Regions from separate parts of the Vreelandella gomseomensis genome, predicted to be linked through region 1. Evidence: predicted binding sites of a transcription regulator. Region 1 holds the regulator's gene; the other holds the start of a gene.
The links. The regulator FliA, encoded in region 1, starts transcription of late flagellar genes. The targets are predictions, from matches to a motif close to CTAAAGTTNNNNNNNNNNCNGCCGATA.
Positions count from the first base shown of each region.

Region 2: fliD (flagellar filament capping protein FliD) is a predicted target of FliA. The motif match lies at 4,755-4,781, and genes of this name have one in related genera.

Region 1 covers NZ_JARWAI010000006.1:224,997-234,358, reverse strand. The annotation lists gene cheZ (protein phosphatase CheZ) at 1-164, shown strand, start outside; gene flhB (flagellar biosynthesis protein FlhB) at 272-1,438, shown strand; gene flhA (flagellar biosynthesis protein FlhA) at 1,435-3,516, shown strand; gene flhF (flagellar biosynthesis GTPase FlhF) at 3,556-5,724, shown strand; gene QC815_RS10020 (hypothetical protein) at 5,721-6,278, shown strand; gene QC815_RS10015 (flagellar protein FlhE) at 6,368-6,751, shown strand; gene QC815_RS10010 (RNA polymerase sigma factor FliA) at 6,783-7,484, shown strand; gene QC815_RS10005 (motility protein A) at 7,562-8,380, shown strand; gene QC815_RS10000 (OmpA/MotB family protein) at 8,386-9,066, shown strand; gene QC815_RS09995 (hypothetical protein) at 9,095-9,362, opposite strand, start outside.
Region 2 covers NZ_JARWAI010000012.1:56,373-65,734, forward strand. The annotation lists gene QC815_RS14865 (O-linked N-acetylglucosamine transferase family protein) at 1-1,758, opposite strand, end outside; gene QC815_RS14870 (FliC/FljB family flagellin) at 1,848-3,035, opposite strand; gene fliD (flagellar filament capping protein FliD) at 3,264-4,664, opposite strand; gene fliD (flagellar filament capping protein FliD) at 4,892-6,238, opposite strand; gene QC815_RS14885 (UDP-glucose dehydrogenase family protein) at 6,455-7,771, opposite strand; gene QC815_RS14890 (hypothetical protein) at 7,992-8,285, shown strand; gene QC815_RS14895 (serine hydrolase domain-containing protein) at 8,557-9,362, shown strand, end outside.

The sequences.
Region 1 (9,362 bases):
AGGCACGAGAAACGATGCAACGCAAGGCCGAGGATCAGTGGAAAAACGAGAATGCACGGCGTAACGAAGAGCTTTTGAATGGGCCGCAAGTGAAGGACAATGCACCTGATATCGTGACCGGGCAGGATCAGGTCGACGATCTACTGGACGAATTGGGCTTCTAACACACGCGGTGAGCGCTCACTTGCGCTGCACGATGTTCCGCTCAGCCGTCCTTTGGGGCGGCTGTTCACGTGTAGCACCGCGATAAATTACCTGGCCGGATGACCGTATGGCAGATGACGACAGCGACCAGGAAAAGACAGAAGAGGCCACGCCCCGACGAAAGGAAAAGGCGCGCGAGGAAGGCCAAGTCGCGCGCTCACGGGAGCTGACCACCTTTCTGGTGCTGCTGGGCGGCGTCATCGGCCTCTGGACGATGGGGCAGATGCTCTACAATCAGCTCGGCATGGTCATGGAGCGGGCGTTTCTGTTCGAGCGTCGTCAGGCCATGGAAGATATGCCCATGCTGACCACTGCGCTGGATCTCGGGCAGCGCACGCTGTTTGCCATGATGCCGCTGTTTTTGCTGCTGGCGCTGATCGCGCTGATCGCGCCAACCTTGCTTGGCGGCTTTCTGATTTCAGGAAAATCGCTGCAGCCCAAGTTTTCCAAGCTGAATCCGGTATCGGGGTTGAAGCGCCTCTTTGGGTCCCAGGCGTTGATCGAGCTGGCCAAGGCGGTAGCCAAGTCCATTCTGGTGGGTGGAGTCGGCGCAGCGTTTTTATACCTCAATATCGGCAAGTTCATGTCGCTGATGGATCAGCCCGTCCAGCAGGCGTTGGCCAATGCCTTGACCATGGCCGCCCAGGCAGCGGGGCTGATGGTGTTGGCGCTGATCGTGGTGATTCTCATCGACGTGCCGTTCCAGCTGTGGAGCAATGCCAAGAAGCTGCGTATGAGCCAGGAAGAGGTCAAGCGCGAGCATAAAGAATCAGAAGGCGACCCGCAGGTGAAAGGGCGCATCCGTCAGCAACAGCAGGCCATGGCAAGGGGACGGATGATGAACAAGGTGCCCGAGGCCGATGTCATCATCACCAACCCGACCCACTACGCGGTGGCACTGTCGTATCAAGAAGGCCAGATGGGCGCGCCGCGTCTGGTGGCCAAGGGGGCCGACGCGGTCGCGGCGCGCATCCGCGAAATTGCCGATGATGCGCAGGTGCCACGATTAGAAGCAGCGCCGCTGGCGCGTGCGCTGTATCATCACGTCGACCTGGATGCCGAAATTCCGGCGAACCTGTATACGGCCGTGGCCGAGGTCATGGCCTGGGCCTATCGTTTGAAACACGTAGCGCAACAAGGAGGCGAGGTGCCCCCTACACCCGATAACCTGCCGGTTCCACCTGAAATGGAAACCCCCGGGCGCGGTACCGGTGGCGATGAGACTCGCACATGAAAAGCTTTAGCCAAATGATGAGCAAGCAGAACTGGGTGAGCGACGTCAAGGTGCAGTTGCTCGCCGGGCCGCTGCTCATCCTGATGATCCTGGGCATGATGATCGTGCCCATGCCGCCGTTTGCGCTGGATCTGCTGTTCACTTTCAATATCGCCATGGCCATCATGGTGTTGATGGTCAGCATGTTCGCCCAGAAGCCGCTGGATTTTGCCGCCTTCCCGGCGGTGCTGCTGTTTACCACGCTGTTGCGTCTTTCGCTGAACGTGGCCTCGACCCGCGTGGTGCTGATGGAAGGGCATCAGGGCGGCGCCGCCGCCGGCAAGGTCATCGAGGCGTTCGGCGCCTTCCTGGTCGGCGGTAATTTTGCCGTGGGCCTGGTGGTCTTCTTGATTCTGGTGATCATCAACTTCATGGTCATCACCAAGGGTGCCGGGCGGATCGCCGAAGTCGGCGCCCGCTTCACCCTGGATGCCATGCCCGGCAAGCAGATGGCGATCGACGCTGACCTCAACGCCGGGCTAATCGCCGAGGAAGATGCCAAAGCTCGGCGTGCCGAAATCGCCCAGGAAGCCGACTTTTACGGGTCGATGGACGGTGCCAGCAAGTTCGTGCGCGGCGACGCGGTGGCTGGCCTGGTGATCATGGTGGTCAATATCATCGGTGGTCTGATGATTGGCATGCTGCAGCACGACATGAGCTTCGGCGATGCCGGCCGCAGCTACATGCTGCTGGCGATCGGCGATGGCCTGGTCGCGCAGATCCCCGCGCTGGTGATCTCCACGGCTGCCGGCGTGACGGTGTCGCGGGTGAATACCGATCAGGATGTGGGCCAGCAGATGATCAGCCAGCTGTTCGTCAACCCTCAGGTGATGATCCTGGCGGCGATGGTCATGGGGCTGCTGGGTATCGTGCCGGGCATGCCCAACATGGTCTTCATCCTGTTTACCCTGCTGCTGGCCGGGCTTGCCTGGTTCATCATGCGCCGCCAGGAGCAGACCCTGGTGAAGGAGGAAATTGCCGCCACGCCGCCGCCTACCCAGGAAACCCCAGAGGCCAGCTGGGAGGATGTGCAACTGGTCGACACGCTCGGCCTGGAAGTCGGCCATCGTCTGATTCCGCTGGTCGACTCGCGCCAGAAGGGCGAACTGCTCGGTCGTATCAAAAGCGTGCGCAAGAAGTTTGCCCAGGAAGTCGGCTTTCTGCCGCCGGTGGTGCATATCCGCGATAATCTGGAGCTGTCGCCCAACGCCTACGTGCTGTCGATGAAAGGCGCTGAAATTGGCCGGGCCGAAGCCTATCCGGGCAAGTGGCTGGCCATCAACCCGGGGCAGGTGTCGGGAGAGTTGCAGGGTACCGCCACGCAGGACCCCGCCTTTGGCCTGCCGGCGGTGTGGATCGAGGCCAGCCAGCGCGAGCACGCCCAGGTCTACGGTTACACGGTCGTCGATGCCAGCACGGTGATCGCCACCCACCTCAACCACTTGTTGCACCGCCACTCGCCCGAAATGCTGGGCCGCCAGGAAGTTCAGAAACTGCTCGACAAGCTGGAGGGCGATCAGAAATCGCTGGTAGAAGAAGTCGTGCCGAAGGCTATTTCGCTGACCGTGCTGCAGCGCATCCTGCAGAACCTGCTGGATGAAGACGTCTCGATTCGCGACATGCGCACCATCCTCGACACGCTGGCGGAATACGCCGGCCAGCAGCAGGATGCCAATGAGCTGACGGCGCTGGTGCGCGTGGCGCTTGGGCGTTCGATCACCCAGCAGTGGTTTGCCGGTCAGGATACCTTGAACGTGATGGGCCTGGATGCTCAGCTCGAGCAGGTGCTGGTGCAGGCCATGAACGGCAACGGGGCAATGGAACCGGGGCTTGCCGACACGCTGATGACCCAGGCTCAGCAGGCGCTTGAGCGTCATGAAAGCAGCGGCGAGCCTCCCGTGTTGGTGGTTCAGCACTCCCTGCGCGCGGTACTATCGCGTTTCCTGCGCCGTCGCTTGCGTCATATGGCGGTTCTTTCACAGGCGGAAATTCCGGATGACCGCACCTTGCGGGTGACGACCGTGGTCGGGGGACGCTAATGCAAACGGCGCTGTTTTTTCAGGGTTCGGGGGTAGACCATGAGTGTTAGACGTTTCGTAGGCGCCAACAGTCGCGATGTGATGCGCCAGGTGCGTGAAGCGCTGGGCGAAGACGCCCTGATCGTGGCCAACCGTCGCACCGAAGGTGGCGTCGAGATTCTGGCCATGGCCGATGAGGCCGTCGACCATTTCGAGCCCTCACCGCCGCCGCCCAGTGAGCCGGCCTCAGCGCCGAAGGATCCGCTTGAATCCATGAGCGAGCGGTTACTACGCGAAATGCAGGATATGCGTTCGCTGCTGGCCACCCAGCAGACCGATCGCCATTCGGTAGCGGAATCTACGGCCACCGGCAGCGATCGCTGGCGCCAACTGCTCTGTGGCGTGGGCTTCAGCGCCGAGCTGGCCGACGATATTCTGATCGACCTGCCGAGCGGACTCGCCTCGCCCAACGCCGACAGCGAGCAGGCGCTGGCCTGGCTGCGCGAGCGGCTGATGGCCAGGCTGTCGGTGCTCAAGGACGAGCCCGAGTTTTTCGATGAAACCGGCATCGTCGCCCTGGTGGGCCCCACCGGCGTCGGCAAGACGACCACTACCGCCAAGCTGGCGGCCCGCTTTGTCATGCGCCATGGCACGCGCCCCGTGGCGCTGGTAACCACCGACAGCTTTCGTATCGGTGCCCATGAGCAGCTGCGCATCTACGCGCGCCTGCTCGACATTCCCATGTACGCGCTGGACGCCGAACAACCCATCGATGACCTGCTGAGTCGCTTGCAGGGCAAGCAGTGGGTGATCATCGATACCGTGGGGATGAGCCAGCGCGACCAGCGGGTGATCGAGCAGATCGCTCATCTGCAGGGCGGTCGCTCCAAGGTCAGGCTGGTGCTGCTGCTCAACGCCGCCAGCCAGCCTGAAACCCTGGAGGAAGTGGTGCTGCGTTATCGACAGGCCGCTCGGGCCGCCGGCGCTGAGCTTGATGACTGCATCATCACCAAGCAGGATGAGGCCGGCCGGCTGGCGCCGATACTCGATATCGTCATGCGCCATGGCATGCGCGTGCTGTTTGGCGCCTACGGCCAGCAGGTTCCCGAGGATATGGCCCTGGCCGACCCCGCCGCCCTGGTGGATCAGGCACTCGATAGCGCCGTGACCAGCACCACGAACGCCCCGGCCGCAACGGCACCGATCAGCATGCCGCGCTGGTCGCGGGATGTATTGGGGCAGGGGCGCCGCCTGTCGTCGCTGTTTGCCCGGCTGCGCGAACGCATGGTGGGCTTCGAGCGTCTCGAGGGCGTCTGGGACATCGCCAATCTGCCTGGCGTACTGCAGGATCAGCGCCTCGATGCGCTGCTCCAGGGCTACCCGCCGCCCCAGCGCATGCTGGGTATGGCCTGGTCGCCGCGGCGCAACGAACGCGGCTGTGACTGGGCGATGCCCGATATCGGCCTGGATGCCGATGGCGCCTGGATGGCGCTGCCCTGGCTCCAGCACCGTCAGCCCGCTGGCTGGCAGCCGCGCATGGCCACCTTCAGCGAGCGCGACGGCGTCGCTGTTCACCTGCTGCCGGCATTACCCGACGGCGACACCCTGAGTTGGTTAGAGCACCAATACCTGACCTGGGTCAGTCTGGCCCCCCCGGCATTGCGGGTACACTTGCACGGTGAACGCCATGCGCTGCGCCAGCTGTTTGCCGAAAGCACCCTCAATCATCACGTCAAGGTGCGTTTTCGAGGCCAGCCAATGACGCTGTGGACTGCCTATGTCGAAGTCAGCGATGCAGCCGGGCGGGCGCTGCTCGCTTGGTACGGCGAAGTGCGCGACCCGGAAAGCGCCAAGGTGGTGACCCGCCGCTACTGGCTGACCCCCGCGCGTCTGGGCAATGACGTCTTGAGCCTGCTGGTGACCCAGCTGCAGAGCGAAGGGCTGGCAGCGCTGACGCGACGCGCCTGGCAGCAGTTGAAAGACGCCGACAGCGGCGAGGTCAGCCCCGAAGTGCGCTTGCTGATGGCCAGCGGCATCGCCGCAGTGGCGGGACATCTGGACTGTGCCGACGATGAAGCCGCCGTGACACTGCACAGCGATGTATTGAACCTGCTGTCAAGTCGGCGGCGTCGCCGTGACACGGCGCTGCTCGATGCGCTGGTCTATGCCTTCATGGCCCGGGACGCGATTCGCCAGCTGGGCAGCGTCAACCGTGAGGGCTTGACATGAGCGCTCAGGATCAAGCCGCCGGGCTGCGCAAATGGGCGGATCTGCAGCGTCAGCAGCGCGGCGATGAAGCGCCTCCCGAGGCGGTAGATGCCCCTGGGCCCATGGCCTATCAGGAGCCCATCGTGCCCGGCGCGGCCGCGATGACCCCGCCGGTGACCCCGCCGGCGCCCAAGACGCCTCTGATGGTGGTCGGCCTGCCCGCTGATGAACCGGCTCAGGTACGCAAGGTCAGCGCGCGTCTGGGTCAGTGGGCCGCCCTGGGGCGCGCCTGGGCCAAGGATCCCGCCGACTGGGATATCCGGATCGTGATGCCGGACGCCCCAGCGCTTGCCGAGCTGAGTCAGACACATCGGCGCTGGGCGCTGTGGGTGAGCAGCGATGCCGAGGCATTCGGGCGCATGTATCATGTCGTCAAGCAGCTTCATCAGCACAATGGCCCGCAGCGCTTGCTGGCGCTCCACGAACCGCACCTGCCCAGGCAGGGGCTGTTGGAAAACCTGCGCCAGGCGGCGGATCGCTATTTCGGGATCGAGCTGCTGCTGTTGGCCCGCTGACCCCGGCGAAGGCCGGTAAAGCGACTAATAAACGAGGCTTATTCGCTCATGAAAAGGAATGAAGCATGCTAGGCTGGTGGCGTCATGCAATGGGTCTTATGGTATTCGTCCTGGCTTTCGGCTCCATGGCGCAGGCGGCGCCCGGCAGCTGGGTCGCTCAGGTGCCGGGCCTACTGGTGACCATGAGCGACCGTGCCAGCCGCAGCGATGAGGTTCGCCCTCCCGCAGGCATGGTCGCGCAGTCGGCGGTTATCGGGCGTATCCAGTGGCAGTACCAGCATGCCCCGGGCGCCGCACTGCGGGCCTGGCTTTGCCATCCCGAGCGCTGCGTGGCCCTGTCCGGGATGCGCGGGGAAACCCGCGCCTTGTCCGGACTGAAGGCGACAACGCCGCTGCATTTTCAATTTGTGCTGCGGCCAGGACAGCGGCCCGTCAGCGTCAAAGGGCTGCAGATGATTATAAATTACCAGTGAGTCAAAGGTGGTTTAGCCGCGAGGCAATAGGATGTACACAGCACAAGGCAGGATCAAACAAAGTGAGCTGATGACGGAGTACATGCCACTGGTAAGACGTCAGGCCTTGACGCTGCAGGTCAGGCTACCCGCCAGCATCGAGCTGGACGACCTGATCCAGGCGGGCATGATGGGGCTGCTGGAGGCGCTGGGCCGTTTCGATGCCACCCAGGGGGCTACCTTTGCGACGTTTGCCAGCCAGCGTATCCGCGGCGCCATGGTGGACGAGCTGCGCACCCGTGACTGGCTGCCGCGCAGTGTCCGACGCTCGGCCAGGGCCGTGGATGAAACCGTCCGGCGACTCGAGCAATCGCTGGGCCGCGCCCCTGAAGAGGGGGAGATCGCCGAGGCGCTGGCGATGTCGCTGGGGGACTATCAGCAGCTGCTCCACGATACCAACAGCGGTCAGCTACTGCCCTTTGAAGAACTGGTGGCCGACGGCGCCGAACCCTATAATCGCGAGATCGGGAGTTCGCCGTTCGACCACCTACTTGATGCCCAGCAGCGGGAAACCCTGGAGGCCGCCATCGAGGCGCTCCCCGAGCGTGAAAAGCTACTGATGGCGCTTTACTATCAGGAAGAGCTGAACCTCAAGGAAGTCGGCGCCGTGCTTGGCGTCACGGAGTCACGCGTCTCCCAGTTGCACAGCCAGGCGGTCAGCCGCCTGCGCGCAAAGTTGAACGACTCGGCGTAGGTGTCTACCGCCGGCGGCGCAGCTTCCGGCCATGATGCTACTTTAACGCCTGGATTAATGCTTTAAGGAGCACCCCCATGAACCCATCGACGCTGATTGGTATTCTCGCCAGCATACTGCTGCTGGTAAGCGTCCTGTTTTTTACCGCCGAGTCACCGGGGAGCTTCCTCAATGTGCCGGGGCTGGCGATCGTGGTGACCGGCACCCTTGCGGCCACCTTCATCAGCTACCCGCTCAAGGAAGTGCTGCGTGTCGTACGTCTCGTCGGGCTCGTATTCCGCCGTGAAAATACCTACGTGCGTGACGATATCAATGAGCTCGTGTCCATGTCGCGGCTGTGGTTCAAGGGCGATGTGCGCGCCGTCGAGCAGGAGCTTGAAAACACCCGCAATCCCTTCCTGCGAACCGGTATTCAACTGGTCATTGCCAACACCAAGGAAGACGAGATCTTCGACATGCTGCGCTGGCGCATTGCGCGCCTCAAGGCGCGAGAGCACGCCGAAGCGCAGATCTTTCGTACCATGGCGACCTATGCCCCGGCGTTCGGCATGATCGGCACGCTGGTGGGTTTGGTGAACATGCTCGAGGTCATGGACTCCGGCAACCTGGACGTGATCGGGCCGCGCATGTCCGTGGCGCTGCTGACCACCTTCTATGGCATCCTGCTGGCCAACCTGGTGTTCAAGCCGATTGCGGTGAAGCTTGAACGGCGTACCGAAGAGCGTCTGATTACCATGAACATGGTGCTGGAAGGCATTTCGCTGATCACCAAGCGCCGCCTGCCGTCGTTCATCGAAGAAACGCTCAATTCGTTTGTCGCCAACTATCACGACGAAATCCGCGAGCCTGACGTCAAGAAGCCGCGTACCTCAACCAGCGCCGCCGCCAAAGGGTAGTCACTATGCTAGATGGGCATACGCGGCAAATGCTTGAGCCGCCGGTCACCGGCGGCGGGGACGAGGAAAGCTGGCTAACCAGCTATCTCGATGTGCTGACGCTGCTGATTACCCTGTTCGTGCTGCTCCTCTCGTTGGCCCCGCCTGGCGGCAACGACGAGGGTGCCGCCGGCAGTGTTGCCGAGGTGTCCCCTGGCGCCATTGAAGACCTTCCGCTGGCCACCCTGGCGGCCGGTATCCAGCCGCGACACAGCGGCGTGCAGCCGCGCTTTGATGGCATCAGCATTCCCGGTGTGGATGTTTCCCAGGGCCAGGAAGGCGTGACGCTGCGTATCAATGAGAGTCTGCTGTTCGACAGCGGGCGGGCACGGCTCACTGAGCAGGGTCGCGATCTGGTTGCCAGCCTGGTGGACGTGCTGAACGCCTTCGAAGGGCAGGTGTCGGTTGAGGGCCACACGGATAACGTGCCCATCTCTACCTCACGCTTTCCTTCCAACTGGGAGCTGTCATCGGCGCGGGCCATTGCGGTGGTGCGCCACCTGGAAAGCCTTGGGCTCGATGATTCCCGTATGCGGGCCGTCGGCTATGCTGATACCCAACCCATGGAGAGTAACGCAACGTCGCAGGGGCGAGCCGCCAACCGCCGCGTTGAACTGCTGCTGCGCCAGCGGTCAACGCAAGAATAAGCCAGCCCCTCGCCAGTATCAGCCGGTTTCATGACGCGTGCTTGCATTGTCGCTGCATGCGGGTCAGCGCCTGGCCGGCGCCCTCAAGGCTGAATGTCATGTACCAGGGATCCCGCTCGCCCTGGTCGAAGCCCAGAAAGATCTGTTCCCCGTCGCCCATGTCGGCGATCAGCTGATGGATATCGTCCAGGTAAAAATGCACGTAGAAACCGTCATCGGCGCGCTCGGTAATGAATTCGGCCACGCTGTAGACACGCTCGCGTTCGTCGACGCGCAACCGGGCGGGCACCAGGTTG
Region 2 (9,362 bases), on a different contig from region 1:
GTTGCAGACAGGTGAGTCTAGCAACTGCTGCCGCAGCCCTTTGCGTATCGTGCCAAGACTTTCCAGGTCAGACGCCAACCCGACGGCACGCTGCCGGTACTCTTCCCATGTTCCCACGACCAGCTCTGCCAAGCCTGCATTAACAAGGTGACTGGCACTATGACGCCCAGCAAAGGTAGGTCCTGGCATGGTAATCACAGGCACACCCATTAAAAGCGCCTCACAGGTTGTTAACCCACCCGAATAAGGCCATGGGTCCAGTGCGATATCGACCCTATTGTAGCTCTCTAACAGCTGTTGATGAGCCGAAGGCCCTTCGATGATCAGCCGCTCTTCCGGCACGCCACACTCTTCAAAAAGCTTGATCACCCTCTTTTTCAAATCGTCACTGCTAAACTGCATTCCCTTAAGAAACATGTGGGAATTTGGAACGGAAAGAAGGATCTCAGACCATACAGCAACAATCTCTGGGTTAATCTTGGTCGGATTGTTAAAACAACCAAATGTGATATAACCATTTTTCAATGCAGGGAGCACACGAACATCGGGCTCATAACCGGGTAGTTCATAGCAAACATAGTCGCCAGGCAAGCGAATAAGGTTTTCCACATAATGCTGATCAATACCTTCTGGCGTTTCAATATGGTCACTGATCAGATAATCGATTGCCTTGACACCCGTTGTATTGATCAACCCACCTACCCATTTCATGATAATTGGAGCAGGCTCTTTGGCAATGGCTAACATGCGGTTGCCCGAATTATGGCCTGCCAGGTCAATCAGAATATCAATCTCGTCTTCCCGAATCAGTTGTTCAGTTTGCTCGACACCTAATGGCTTGATCTCTTGCCATTTAGCGGCCGTTTTCTGAAGACGCGTCGTTAAGGCATCATAGTCGTAATTGGTTGAATAAAAGTAAAGCTCATAGTTGTAGCTGACCAGTTTTTCAATAGCCGACGTAATCATATAGCCAACCGGATGGCGACGAAAACCATCTGAAATCATGCCGATACGCAGTTTTTTTTCAACGTCTTTATTAGAGGGCTCTGCCCTGACAGGCGTTTTCTTATTAAAATAACTATCCCACGCCCTGCATTCTTTAGCTATTTCTTCAAGCGAAAATCCTGGTATATAATGAAGCGTCGTTATCTTATTTGAGTAGGCAATATCTGAACCAGGATTAACCTTGAATGCCTGGTCATAATAGCGAAGCGCATCCTCCATTCTACCAAGCTGCTTGTAGATATTGCCCAGGTTATTCCATGCGTAGTACTTATCGGACTCCAGTTCTAAAGATTTTTTAAACTTCTCTGCCGCTTCTTCATAGCGATGCAGAGCTTCTAGAATATTACCATAACTTATCAAGTAGCCAGCATTTCTTGGCTGATTTTTACAGGCTTCTTCTATATACTCCAACGCCTCTTTGGGCTTATTGCTATTGTAAAGCAGATAAGCCAAATAATGCGCTGACTTATGAAAGCCGGGCTTGATGGAAAGAGACTTTTTAAGGCAATCGATCGCAGCGTTATAATCACCAAGGTTATACAGCACCTTACCCAGTACGGAATAAGATTCGAAGTCACTGCTTTCTAGACTAATCGCTTTTTCCAGCTCGACTTTTGCCTTCTCAAGCTCTCCCTTGTCTGTGAGCAGAACGCCAAGACTTCTTCGATATCGAGCGCTTTGAGGCTGCTTGGCCACCAGCTTCTGAGCCTCTTTAATCTGCTTCTCGAAGCGTTTTGCCGCTTGTTTGCTCATAGACCTATCACCCACTCAAATCTCAACCAGTAAAAAGGCTGCCAATCGGCAGCCTTATATAGTCTAGCACTCTTACGATGTGGCTACATTTAGCCCAGCAGCGACAGTACGTTCTGCGGCAGCTGATTAGCCTGGGCCAGTACGGATGTACCTGCCTGCTGGAGGATCTGATTCTTGGTCATGTCCGCCACTTCTGTTGCGTAATCAGCATCTTCGATGCGTGAGCGCGCAGCAGACAGGTTGGTCTCATTCGTACTGAGGTTGGTGATGGCAGACTCAAAGCGGTTCTGAATCGCACCAAGGTCAGAGCGCAGGTTATCCACCTGTGACAGCGCGGAATCAAGCTCGCCAAGCGGGTTGTTGGTAGCACCCGTCAGCAGGCTTGCAGCGGTGAGCTCAGTACCGTCAACCGTAAATGAAGCTGTGGTGTTGGTTGTTACATCGGCATCTTGCGGATCAAGCGCAACATTGAAGGTTACCGAAGCACCACTGGCAATGTTGATGCCCTGCGCAGCGAGAGTACGAGACTCGGCTTCAGATGCGGCACTAACCTGAACCTGTGCGTACCAGTTACCACCCTCATCAACGAAAGCATCAGCAGTAGTTGCAGTAACAGAGCCAGCGGCAACGCCCAAATTAGTCGCGAGATCAGCACCAAAATCGCTAACCTCAGAGTCAACAATACCAGTGGAATCGCCGTAAGCATCTTCAAAATTAGAAGCTGTCGCAGCGGCTACCGTACCCTGAGCGCCGTTAACATTAAAGCTATCAAGGCCCAGTGTTTCGGCGTTGATTTCTTCCAGGTTGACGCTGATGGTTTGACCGTCCTCAGAACCTACTTGGATGGAAACTTGCTGATCTTCAGAGAGCACCAGCGTGCCATTGAAATCAGTCTCGTCAGAAATACGGTTAATCTCTGTCAGGCGCTGATCAATTTCTGCCTGGATAGAGTTCAAGTCGTCCTGGCTGTTGGTGCCGTTAGCGGCCTGGACGGTCAGCTCACGTACACGCTGCAGGTTATCGTTAACCTGGTTCAAACCACCCTCAGCGGTTTGTGCGATGGAGATACCATCGTTGGCGTTACGCTGAGCCTGGCCCAAACCGGTGATTTGCGCGCTCATACGGTTGGCAATAGCCTGACCAGCCGCATCGTCCTTGGCACTGTTGATACGCAGGCCAGAACTCAAACGCTCCATGGAAGTCTGCAGAGCATTCGAAGATTGGTTCAGGTTCTGCTGACCGATCATCGAGGTAATGTTGGTATTGATCACTGACATGGTGTGATTCTCCTTGCTTTGGACACTGGCCCTGAGGCCTGCTTTCGGCCACCTTGTGTGCCGTTATATTTACTAACGGCTCGGCGAGGAAAACCTTTAGGGCTGGATGCTAAAAAATTGCAAAAGAGAGGTAGAAATATGCTGATGCACTGAAAAGGTTGCGTAGAAGCCAACACAGGGCCAAAAGGCCCTGTGATTAACTACTCGTTTTCTACTGACTTACGGTGGTTAATCGCGGCCTAGCTGAGCATCCATGGCCTCAAACTGCTTGGTGAGGTAGGAGCTTGTGCTGTTCATCTGCGCGATCATGGCATCCAACTGGCCGAACTGGGTGCGGTAGCGGGAGATGGTGCGTTCGATGGTGTTTTCCATGCGCTCATAGCGCTCACCGAGGCTATCGATGCGGTTTTCCGCACCGCTGATGGCGTTGCCCAGAGTACCGTTTTTGCTCATCAGCTGTTCAAGCGTGGTACTAAGGATGCTCGCCAGCCCCACCGAGTTTTCATCACCCTCCACGCCGGTGAAAAAGTCGCTCAGCGCATCGGGGCTATTCTTGGCCAAGCCGCTGATGGTGTCATCGTCCATTTCCAGCGTGCCGTCGCGCTGCAGGGTGATGCCGAGCTGGGTTAACGTGGAGAACTCGCCGCCTGCCACACCGCCGCTAAGTACAGAGCGCAGCCGGTTTTCAATGGTACGCACGGAGCTGTCGCCGACCAGTTCAGCCGCCTCGCCCGTCTCGCTATCGAATTTTGTCACGGTGCCAATGGTGTTCTTTACATCGTTAAAGGCCTCGACAAAATCACCAATGGCTTCGCGTACTTTTAAAGTGTTACGTTCGACGTTCACTGTGCTGCTGGCAGTTTCACCTGTACCCAGGTTTAGCTCACCCAGATCCAGGGTCACTCCCTGGATGGCGTCTTCTATCGTGTTGCTGGCACTAGTAATAGCGATGCCATTGACGGTCAGCGCGGCATCTTGACCACTTACCTGGGTGTCGCTGGCAAAGGGAGGCGTGGCCACGGCTGCGCCAGCAGCATCCACAAAGCTGAATCCGGTAACCGACGCATCAAGTCCGGTTTCTTTTGAGCTAAGCGCCAGGCGGTAGCCCTCGCCATCGAAAATAACGCTGGCGCTGACACCTGCAGCGTCGTTGGCATTGATCGCGTCGCGAATATCTTCCAGGCTGCTGTCCGCCGCCACGTCGATATTAACGCTATCCAAGCCAGCAAAGTCGAGCCGTAACTGGGTGGCGCCGCCCATGTCGAGGGCAGCATCGCTTTCTGTGCCCACCAAGCGCTGTGAAGCCAGAGTACCCGCCGTCGCCAGGTCAGTCACCTCAACCCGGTAACTGCCAGGTAACGCATCGGCATCAGTTGTTGCGGAAATCTCATCGCCGCGCACGTTGGCCGACAGGCTTTGATAAAGCTTGGGGTCGCTAAGCGCGCCTACCGCATCCTGCAGCGCGTCCATCGACGTCTGAATTTTGCCGTAAGCAGAGATTTTGGCTTCCTGCTGCGCTTGCTGACGGGTAATCGGTGCAAGCTTGCCGCGTTCGGCATCTTTCAACTGATCCAACAAGCCGTTCAGGTCAAGGCCGGAGCCAATCCCAAGAGAGGTAATCGTCGCCATACCAGGTTCCTCGATTGTAAGGCTAAACCCACTGGGCTGGGAGCGGACATCGGCCCACCTCAGCACCTTTCTATCTTTGATGGTTAGAGTAATCGGCCAAAAAGGCGCTAGCTTTAACGCTTTTTTATTAGTTCATTTGGTTAGCTTACCCTGTTCAGGCGATGTGAGCACAAAAATGCCTGCGCAAGGGCAGGCATTTTTAAGTGGGCTGGGCGAATTAACGTATGCTAGCGGCCAAGCTGGGCATCCAAGGATGCAAACTGCTGGGTGAGGTAGCTGCTGGTCTGGTTCATCTCGGCGATCATGCCGTCTAGCTGGCCAAACTGGGTGCGGTAGCGCTCAATGGTTCGGCCGATGTCTTGCTCCATACGGGTATAGCGATCACCTAGAGAGTCGACGATATTTTCACTGCTGGTGATAGCCCCCTGAACGGCACCGCTGCTGCCAAGTAACTGCTCAACGCGGGTGTCTACTTGGCTTGCCATTCCAGGATTATTTTCAGTTCCCACGAAGAAGTCAGCTAGCGCCTGCTGGTCGTTGGCGACCACGTCACTTAACTTATCTTCATCAAGGGAAAGCGTGCCATCAACCTCCAGCGAGATACCCACTTGACTGAGCATTGAAATGCCATCGCCACCTGACGCGACGCCACCGCTCAACACGCTGCGCAAACTCGATTCTGCCGTGCGCACGGCGCTGTCACCATTTAATGGACCAGCTTCGCCGGTCTCTGGGTCAAAGTTGGTAAGCTCGCTTGTTGTCTCTTTCAGCGCGTTATACGAATCGACAAACGACGTGACGGCTTCACGAACGGCCCGGGTATCCTGCTCTACAGCTACCGTGCCGGTACCTTCACTTTGTAGGTTGAGGGTAACGCCCTGGATCGCGCCTTCGACCTGATTGGTTGGACTGGTGATATCAATGCCGTTGACGTTAAGCGCGGCGTCGGTACCCGCCTGCAAGGTATTGTCGGTATCCGCAGCAAACGGCGCATCACCATCAAAGGTAAAGTTGCTGATGGAAGCATCGGCACCACTTTCACGCGAGCTGACCGCTAGGCGATCCTGAGTGCCATCGTTAATGATGGTGGCATTAACGCCGGCGTTTTCATCTGCATTGATGGCATCTCGAATGTCTTCGAGCGAACTGTCGGCCGCAATGGCGACAGTGGTTTCACTACTATCACCAAAGGTAAACGTCATGTTTTGGTCGGCGGTGGTAAGCGTGCCTTCCGCCACCCCGTCAGAGGCCAGCGTCCCTCGCGTGGCTAGCGTATCGACCGTAATATTGTAGCTGCCGGGCATGGCGGTTTCGTCAGCGGACGCACTCACGGCTTCGCCGCTTGTGTTGGTCGACAGGCTTTCGAAGAGCGATCCATCGCTTAGTGCACTGGCAGCATCTTGGAACGTTGAAAGGTCGCTCTCCAACTGACCGTAGGCCGATATTTTAGTTTGCTCGGCTTCCGCTTGCCGCTCAATCGGGGCGAGTTTCTCCCGCTCAGCGCTTTCAAGCTGATCGAGCAAGCCATTCAGGTCTAACCCTGACCCGATACCGAGAGATGATATAGAACCCATACGCTAACCGCCTTTTTTGAAACGAATGAAGCAACCTTATTCCTTTTTCAACGGCGCCTGATCGCTAAATATTGCTAGCCAGACCGCCGGGTTGCCAACGTCAAATTTATTTATAAAGTTACTGATTATTTAATATTTCGACTTACAGCCAACAACCTTGAACATTCTAGCCAACTTTCCTGTTTTAAAATGTAAGCGATGGTGAATCGCTACACGCTAGCGCCCTACCCCAAGATACATCAGCCCCGCTTCCCGCACGGCCTCGGGGGCATACAGGTTGCGGCCGTCGACGACCACACGGTCATTGAGCTGATCGGCAAGCCAGGCCAGGTCGACGCTGCGAAATGCCTTCCATTCGGTGCAGATCACCAGGGCATCCGCCCCTTTTACCGCTTGAATGCGGTCGCCGGCGAGCATCAGGTCGTCGCGCTCACCATAAATCCGGCGGCATTCGGCCATGGCTTCGGGGTCGAAGGCCTGCACCTTAGCGCCTGCCTGCCATAGCGCTTCCATCAGTGTACGGCTGGGTGCTTCGCGCATGTCGTCGGTGTTGGGCTTGAACGCCAGCCCCCATACTGCAATGGTCTTGTTTTCAAGATTACCCAGCGCTGTTTGCAGTTTGGTGAACAAGGTTTGTTTTTGCTGCAGGTTCACGGTTTCCACCGCGCTCAACAACGCAGGCGTGTAGCCGAGCTGGCGGGCGGTGCGTTCGAGCGCCTGCACATCCTTGGGAAAGCAAGAGCCGCCATAGCCGCAGCCGGGGTAAATAAAATGGTAGCCAATGCGCGGATCGCTGCCGATGCCGCGTCGCACGTCTTCGATGTCCACATCGAGGCGTTCGGCCAGGTTGGCCATTTCGTTCATGAAGCTGATCTTGGTGGCCAGCATGGCGTTGGCGGCGTACTTGGTGAGCTCCGCCGCGCGGATGCTCATGAACATCAGCTTGTCGTGGTTGCGGTTGTACGGCGCGTAGCATTCGTGCATGCGCGCTTTTACATGCTCGCTGTCGGTGCCGACGATAATCCGCGCGCCTCGTGTGAAGTCCTCGATCGCCGCGCCTTCCTTCATGAATTCCGGGTTGGAACACACGTCGAAGGGGATATCGGCGCCGCGCGCGGCCAGCGTTTCCGCCATGGCGGCGTGGACTTTTTCGGCGGTACCCACCGGCACGGTGGACTTGTCGATCACCAGTTTATAATCGTTCATGTGCTCGGCAATGGTGCGAGCGACCTCCAGCACGTAGCGCAAATCGGCGCTGCCGTCTTCATCAGGCGGCGTCCCCACGGCAATGAACAGCAATTCTCCATCGTGGACGGCTTGCTTGGCGTCGGTGGTGAAGCTCAGCCGCCCGGCGTCGACGTTGTGGGCGACGATCGTGCTAAGCCCCGGCTCGAAGATGGGCACTTCACCGGCGTTAAGTCGGTCGATCCGCTCGGCGTTGACGTCCATACAGGTGACTTGATGGCCTACGTCGGCCAGGCAGGCGCCTGCGACCAACCCTACGTAACCGGTACCAAAAACACTGATATGCATGCCGCGTTAACTCACTCATCAATACGGGTGGCGAAAGTAAAAGCGAGCTTATCACGTCGCACGGCGTTTGATGACGAGCCGCCTGGGGAAAATAAAGCCTAGACGTTGGTCTAATATCGACTTTCGTTTATAATGCACTGCAATACAGGCGCTGAATAAACGGTTTCAACCGCCAGAGCGTGCCGAGCTAACGTATCAGGAGAAGGAAATGCCCAGCGACATGTCCACTGCCAATCACGTTCAGCGCAGCTTACGCCAGTGTTTGGCCGTGGTGGCCGAACTGCTATACGAGAATGGCCATGTGCTGGAGACGATTACGCTGGCGCGTCGTGGCCTCAGCCGCAGGGAATTGCAGTCGCTCAGCCAGAATGCCCCTGCCTGGGTAACCTGCCAGCAGGTGCTGGAAACCAGCCAAGCCGCCACCCGGAATGAGCAGGGACGACTGATCCTCACGGCCATGGGCCGCGAGCTGATGTTTGATATGTTTGGGGAAGGTGCAGCGGACTGCGCCTGAGATCCAGCCTGAAACGGATCAACGCAGGCCGAGAATCGACAGGATAAACAGCACCACCACGACCAGCCCGATGATGTAGATAATATTGTTCATGACAGCGCTCCTTGCGCGTTGTGCGATTGGCAGGCAATTGCCTGGTTGCGTTTAAAGCCTAGCAGCCCTTGACGGGCTTTGCGTATTCGGCATGCCCCGTTGTCCTGCGATGCCCCCGCGCCAGGAACCCCAGCCGTCCAGTGGGCTCAAAGAGGTTCCTATCCGCTGAGGGTTTGCCATGCGCTCGCTGTTTTCCGTCGCCTGCATTAGTGTTCTCGCCGCCACGCCGTTCTCTTCCTCCCTGTTTGCCCAGGCAACACCCGACGCCCCCAGCGCTGCCGCGCTGCAGACGCTGAGCGATGATGCGCTAGGCCATCCGCGCCTGCATAGCATCGTGGTTGCCCACCAGGGCGAGATAGTGCACGAGCACCACCAGGGCGGGCCCGGCGTTGATGCACCGGCCAATATCAAGTCGCTATCCAAGACCGTGCTCGCTGCGCTGGTGGGTGCCGCTATCGAGGCGGATATTGTCGCGTCCACCGATCAAACGCTGGTCTCTCTACTGGGGGATCGCGTGCCCCAGGCGGCAGACCCCGAGGTGGCCGAGATTACCGTGAGTCACCTGCTGTCGCTGCAAGCGGGGCTCGAGCGCACCTCCGGGCAGAACTACGGCGCCTGGGTGGCAAGCCCTAACTGGATCGAATACGCCCTGACGCGACCCTTCGTCGATGAACCAGGCGGACGCATGCTGTATTCCACCGGTTCGAGCCATCTGCTTTCCGCTGCGCTGACCGAGGCCAGCGGTGAATCGACCTATGTCCTGGCCCAGCGCCTGCTGGCCGAGCCACTGGATATTGCGATCCCCCCTTGGCTACAGGACCCTCAGGGCATCTATTTCGGCGGCAACGACATGCAGCTATCCCCGCGAGGGCTAGTGGAAATAGGCGAGCTGTACCGCAACGGTGGCGTCGTGGAAGATAGTAACGGCAACGTTGAGCGGGTGTTGCCGGAGGGCTGGGTCGAGCAATCCTGGACGCCGCGGGG